One region of the Phytobacter diazotrophicus genome, then DNA from elsewhere that is predicted to be linked to it. Evidence: predicted binding sites of a transcription regulator. Region 1 holds the regulator's gene; each other region holds the start of a gene.
The links. The regulator CRP, encoded in region 1, controls carbon source genes, mostly activating them, when cyclic AMP is high. The targets are predictions, from matches to a motif close to ATGTGANNNNNNTCACAT.
Positions count from the first base shown of each region.

Region 1 (2,279 bases):
GGGGTAGCGGTGATAAAGAATATCATCGGCTATGACCCGTAACCGCGCGGCAACGGTTTGCGCATTCCAGCGGATAACTTCCTCGGCATGGCTGCGTTCGACCAGCTCCTGCACTTCCTGCGGTTGGTGGAGACTGACGGCAATATGTTCCTGTAAGTCCAGCGCCACCTGGAAGACGCGGCGTAACCGCTTGTAGTCGTTGTTGTTATTTGCCGCCAGCATATGCAGTTGTTGGTAACACTGGCTAATCATATCCACCGCCTTTTGCTGGCGTGCCAGGAGTGGCGGAAGAGCTTTTTCTGGATCGACGTGCTGCGTCAGTAAACTGTATTTCGCTTCGCAATAGTCTGCCAGTTGGCGATACAGCAGGCTCAAGGATTCACGCAGCGGTTGCTCTCGCCACAACCAGAACCAGAAGGCGTTAAATGCGCCGTACCACAGGGTACCCAGCCCATAAATCAGCAACGGCTCCCAGATGGGCATGTTACCGGCGAGGCTGAGAGTAAAGATGGCGGCAATGAGCGAGGCGGGTAGAAGCCGCCCGTGTAATGCGCTGATTTCTGCTGTGACGCCGAGCAAGAGCGTTAATCCGCTCAGAATCAGCGGTAGCGGAATATTTTGCGTCAGTAATAGCTGTACCGTGAGGCTACTGCCCGCAAAGAGCGTGCCGCCGATAATGACGCGTTTGAAGAAACGTTTATGCAGAGTATCCAGACCGGCAATATTGCAGCAGGCGGGAACGAGAGAAAACAGCAGACCAAGATCGAGACGACCCGCGATCAGACCCACGGTCACAGGGAGGCATAACACCAGCGTTTGTCGCAGTGCATAGTTGATTTCGGGGTGATAAATCAGCCTGCGCCACATGGGGAAGAGAGACAAAAACGGCGCATCGTTAAGGGCGATGCGCCGCTTGAGAATTAACGTGTACCGTACACGACAATGGTTTTACCGTGTGCGGAGATCAGGTTTTGATCTTCCAGCATTTTCAGGATACGGCCGACGGTTTCGCGGGAACAGCCAACGATCTGACCAATTTCCTGGCGGGTAATTTTAATTTGCATACCGTCCGGGTGGGTCATTGCATCCGGTTGTTTCGCCAGATTCAGCAGCGTCTGTGCGATACGGCCCGTTACATCAAGGAAGGCGAGGTTACCGACTTTTTCCGAGGTGACCTGCAGGCGACGCGCCATCTGGGAAGACAAACGCATCAGAATATCCGGGTTCACCTGAATTAACTGGCGGAATTTTTTGTAGGAGATTTCGGCCACTTCACAAGCGGTTTTAGCGCGTACCCATGCACTGCGCTCCTGACCCTCTTCGAACAGACCCAGTTCACCGATAAAATCTCCCTGGTTAAGGTAAGAGAGGATCATCTCTTTACCTTCTTCATCCTTGATTAGCACAGCCACTGAGCCTTTGACGATGTAATACAACGTTTCCGCTTTTTCACCCTGGTGAATCAGCGTGCTCTTCGACGGGTACTTATGAATGTGGCAATGAGACAAGAACCATTCGAGAGTCGGGTCTGTTTGCGGTTTGCCAAGCACCATGCGCGGTTATCCTCTGTTATAAGCTGGCTCCAGACGCTGGATTCACATATCGCGTCCGGGGTTGCAATCTATCTTCCCCATACCTGGGAAGTGGACCGTCAGACATGCCTGCGGCCTGTAATATGTGATGTCCTCTGCATACATGCATAACGTCAATGTATCACTGTAGCATCGTGATTGTTTTAGCATAGCTTTTAACGCCTGTCTCCTGGTGTCTCGCTTCAGCTTGACGCAGGTCGCCTTCCGTTGCGAGTTTTCTTATGTGCGCGTAATCTGTAAAGAAAATTGTAACTCCGGAGTGAATTAAAAATGCAAGCTCGTGTGAAATGGGTAGAAGGTTTAACGTTCCTTGGCGAGTCTGCGTCCGGGCACCAGATCCTGATGGATGGTAACTCAGGCGACAAAGCCCCAAGCCCGATGGAAATGGTGCTGATGGCCGCAGGGGGATGCAGCGCTATCGATGTTGTCTCTATTCTGCAAAAAGGCCGCCACGATGTGAAAGATTGCGAAGTGAAGCTGACATCAGAGCGTCGTGAAGAGGCTCCGCGTCTGTTTACGCATATCAATTTGCACTTTATCGTGACCGGCAAAGAGCTAAAAGAGGCGGCGGTATCGCGCGCGGTGGATCTCTCTGCCGAGAAGTATTGCTCCGTGGCATTAATGCTGGAGAAAGCGGTGAAAATCACGCATTCATATGAGGTGATTGAGGCCTGAGAACACAGGTCG
Region 1 covers NZ_CM125428.1:456,882-459,160, forward strand. Annotated here, with positions in the region: gene ACS0RQ_RS02090 (YccS/YhfK family putative transporter) at 1-867, opposite strand, end outside; gene crp (cAMP-activated global transcriptional regulator CRP) at 921-1,553, opposite strand; gene ACS0RQ_RS02100 (OsmC family protein) at 1,863-2,267, shown strand.

Region 2 (2,279 bases), 1.8 Mb from region 1:
TCTTACCCGACGTGCCGCGAGAAGGTATCGTCATCAATCTGGCCGAGCTACGTCTCTATTATTATCCGCCGGGTAAAAACGAAGTGACCGTCTACCCTATCGGAATAGGGCAACTGGGTGGAGATACCCTAACGCCTACCATGGTGACAACCGTTTCTGATAAACGGGCTAATCCTACCTGGACACCAACGGCCAATATTCGCGCTCGTTATAAAGCCCAGGGAATAGATTTACCGGCGGTCGTTCCGGCCGGGCCGGAAAACCCGATGGGCCACCATGCCATTCGCCTTGCCGCGTACGGTGGTGTCTATCTAATTCATGGGACCAACGCTGATTTTGGCATTGGCATGCGCGTCAGCTCCGGATGTATTCGTCTGCGTGATAACGACATCGCCACATTGTTTAGCGTTATCAAACCCGGTACGCGCGTGAATATTATCAACACGCCGATAAAAGCGTCGGTTGAACCTGACGGCACGCGCCTGGTGGAAATGCATCAACCACTGTCAAAATCTATCGACGACGACCCGAAGACATTGCCGATTGTGCTCAATGCCACTATGCAGACTTTCAAAGATTCGCCACAAAGCGCAAGCGATGTATTTGAACGCGCAATGGAAGTGCGCTCTGGCATGCCGGTGGATGTCACTCTCCATGACAGTCTGCTACAACAATCCCTTTAATTTCCGTATAACAAAAAAAGGCCTCGCACTTGCGAGGCCTTTTTTATGAGGGTTAATTCTGTGGCTTAACTTATTTGTACAGCACTGCGGTGCCGTGCAGAGTATCGGAACCGGTCACAGAGGTAATACGGTAAGATTTTGCGCCCATCTCATCGGCTTTTTGAGCCAGTTGATCTTCAACAGAAGAGAGGTTGGCACCCGCGGAAGCACCAATAACAGCGACTTCCTGTTGGCCTGCCGGTGCGTTTTGAACTTCAACGGCAGCGAAGCTTGCAAAAGAGAGTGAGCTCAGTACGGCAGCGGCGATCAGAGTTTTAACGTTTTTCATGATTTTGTTCCTGTAGCAGATGAAAGTAGCGTCGTAAGTATTTACTTAACGATCGATAGACAAATCATAAGTGTGATCTATATCACTCGTCAATGCATTTTAATAACGAACGTTAATTAAATTAACAAATTCATATTTATCATATAGATAGAATTTATTAATTTGTGCTATTTTGCTACTGGTGTCTGACAGCATTTATTTTTATAATGATTGTTCAACAAACCAACAAAGGTTGAACGGCACTATGACCAGTGAAGTCACTTGTATGAAAAAAAGCCGTGGCCGACCGAAAGTGTTCGACAGGGAAGTGGCGCTTGATAAGGCCATGGCATTATTCTGGCAGCATGGCTACGAAGCCACGTCATTATCAGATCTCGTAGAGGCAACGGGCGCGAAAGCACCGACGCTGTATGCGGAATTTACAAATAAAGAAGGCCTGTTCCGCGCAGTGCTGGATCGCTACATCTCGCTTTTTGCAGCAAAACATGAAGCCCAGTTGTTATGCGACGATAAACCGCTGGGGCAGGCGTTAAAAGATTACTTCACGGCGGTGGCACACTGCTTTACCAGCACTGAAACCCCGGCGGGCTGTTTTCTGATCAACACTTCCGCGACGCTGGCCGCCTCTTCGCAGGCAATTGCGCAGACTATTAAGTCACGCCATGCGCAGCAGGAACAACTGTTGCTTAAATTTTTGCTACAACGTCAGCAACGGGGGGAAATCCCCGCCCACGCGGACGTTCAGGAACTGGCGCAGTTTTTAAGCTGTGTGTTGCAGGGCATGTCTATCAGCGCCCGTGAAGGAGCAAGTTGTGAGAAATTGCTGCAAATTTCCGCGACGACTCTGCGTTTATGGCCCCAGTTGATCACGTCCTGATTTGCCTTCCTTAGCAATAATTATCGTTTTCACCTATTATATTAATAGGTGAAAACAGCATGCCGTTTTTGCCGCTTTGCTAATATTAAACAGGAATTATTTCGCTGCTAACCATTAGTTGTAAAAGAACCATAAACGTCAGGATGACGACATAAGCGAATTTATTGTTCTAACCCTACGCTATCTTATTGTATATACGGAATTTATGTACTTTGGCTGACTATTCACATTCAGAAGGAAAATGGAAATGATTTTGCTATTACCATTACTTAAAGTGCTAATAGTAATAACATTGTTATTCGGGCTCTGGGTTGTATGTGGTGGTTCGGTTTTATTCGCGTTTCTCTCGGTGGTCATTACCGGCTTTCTGCTCTATCGCCAGCACGATCTT
Region 2 covers NZ_CM125428.1:2,208,191-2,210,469, reverse strand. Annotated here, with positions in the region: gene ldtC (L,D-transpeptidase LdtC) at 1-683, shown strand, start outside; gene bhsA (multiple stress resistance protein BhsA) at 754-1,011, opposite strand; gene ACS0RQ_RS10825 (TetR/AcrR family transcriptional regulator) at 1,256-1,888, shown strand.
Region 2: the regulator CRP is predicted to act here: its motif matches at 1,082-1,099, upstream of bhsA (multiple stress resistance protein BhsA).

Region 3 (2,279 bases), 330 kb from region 1:
TAGCACCGAAATGAATCTGCATTGCCCACTCTTTTTGCTTATAGAGAGCAGCGAGTTTCACAAATATAATGCTGTTCCATGCCTGCATCCCTTCGGCGGAAAGTGTTTGTTGCGCCATTCTGGCCGCAAAAAGCGCCTCTGCTTGTTCATCGCTGACGCGCTGGTAGCTCACTTCTACCGGGCCATGATCGGAAATACGACAGCCAACCTCATGGAAGAAATCGATACGCGCGGCAATCGCAGCAATGAATGATGAAAAATGCGTAATATTGACTGAACTTATTTCAGCGAGTTGAGTGATAAATTGGCTAAACCGGATGGGATCCGCTTCGAATAATTCATCGGGACGAAATGTCGGTAGTACGCGCGTAGCAAACCCTTTCTCATTTTTAAGAAGTTGGTGATATTTCAAATCATCCAGGGGCTTATCCGTCGTGCAAATAATTTCAACATTTGACCGAGAAATAAGTGCGCGGGGTGAAAAAACACTGTTTTTTAATTTATTGTTACATTCATTCATCACCTCACGCCAGTTGTTACTGTTTAGCGGGGTGTGAATATCAAAATAGGTGGCGAGTTCAAGATGTGTCCAGTGATATAACGGGTTACCAAAGCTGGATTCAACCGTTTTAGCCCAGGCTTCAAACTTCTCCTCAGCAGAAGCATGGCCTGTAATATATTTTTCCTGAATACCATTGGCGCGCATGGCTCGCCATTTGTAGTGATCGCCTTCAAGCCAGAGTTGGGTGATATCGCGAAAAGGTTTGTTTTCGAAAATGTCCCGGGCTTCAAGATGACAATGATAATCCAGTATTGGCTGCTTCTTCGCATAGCGCGTATAGAGCGTTTTTCCTGCTTTGCTGTTAATCATAAAATCGTCGTTAATCAACGTCATGATCGACTTGCTCCTGAAATTTTAACTTAAGGAATTTTTATAAAATCAATAATTGTGCTGTATTTACGGTATACCTAAAAACCGTTCAGTCTACTACCATACCAGATAAGTTTTTAATTATGTGAAGAGTGTCAAATTTTGAAATGGTGTTTTAATCGTGTTTGCATCTCGATTATTAACGGATGCTTAACATATTTTTCAATCTATTTAACCTTCGTTATTGATTCAGAAAATCTATTGATTATTAAACCCCATCGTTTTAATGTACTGTTCATAAGCTACTAGTATGGTAGGTATTGTTTACTCATTCGGGTTGAGGTTGTTCTATGCAGATGACAATGCGGTGGTTTGGGTCAACAGAGGACAAAGTTTCTCTGGAATATATTCGCCAGGTTCCGGGCGTAGAAGGGGTCGTCGGTGCGTTGTACGACATCCCGGTGGGTGAAATATGGCCCGAAGATAAGATTGAAGCGTTGGTCGGCCAGGCCACCGCCGCCGGCCTGAAAATGGAAGTCATCGAGAGCGTTAATATTCATGATGACATCAAAATTGGTCTACCGAGCCGCGACCGTTACATTGAAAATTACCAGCAAACCATTCGCAATCTGGCGCGGTTTGGTGTGAAGGTCATTTGCTACAACTTCATGCCTGTTTTTGACTGGATGAAGACGGACATGAACTACGTTCTGCCAGATGGCTCCCTGACCATGGCCTTTGAGAAAAAGGATATTGATAAAAGCCTGGAAGAGGTGGTGAGTGAGGTGCTCAGTAATTCAAACGGCTTTGCACTGCCTGGGTGGGAACCTGAACGTCTGGCGCAGGTACAGAAATTATTTGCCAGTTATAAAGGTGTCGACGACGAAAAATTACGGGAAAATTTAGTTTATTTTCTTAAGGCAGTCATTCCGGTTTGTGAAGACGTTGGTGTCAAAATGGCAATTCATCCTGACGATCCGCCGTACTCTATTTTCGGCCTGCCGCGCGTTGTCAAAAATCGTCAGGATCTGGATTGGCTCTGCAACGCCGTCGATTCAGAAGCCAATGGTATCACCCTGTGTACGGGCTCAATTGCAGAAGACCCTGAAAATAATGTCTACGAGATTCTGGCTGAATTTACCCGTCGCAAGCGTATTCATTTTGCCCATGTGCGTAATATTAAACTTATTAAGGATAAAGACTTTTATGAGTGCGCACATCCGTCACAGTACGGCTCTCTGGATATGTACAAAGTGATGCAAGCGCTGCACGACAATGGTTTCGAGGGTTATATTCGCCCGGATCATGGCCGTTTTATCTGGGGGGAAACCGGTCGTCCGGGCTACGGCTTATACGATCGCGCGCTGGGTGTTACTTACCTGGTGGGCCTGTGGGAAGCGTTGCAAAA
Region 3 covers NZ_CM125428.1:790,614-792,892, forward strand. Annotated here, with positions in the region: gene uxaC (glucuronate isomerase) at 1-895, opposite strand, end outside; gene uxuA (mannonate dehydratase) at 1,222-2,279, shown strand, end outside.
Region 3: the regulator CRP is predicted to act here: its motif matches at 1,015-1,032, upstream of uxuA (mannonate dehydratase).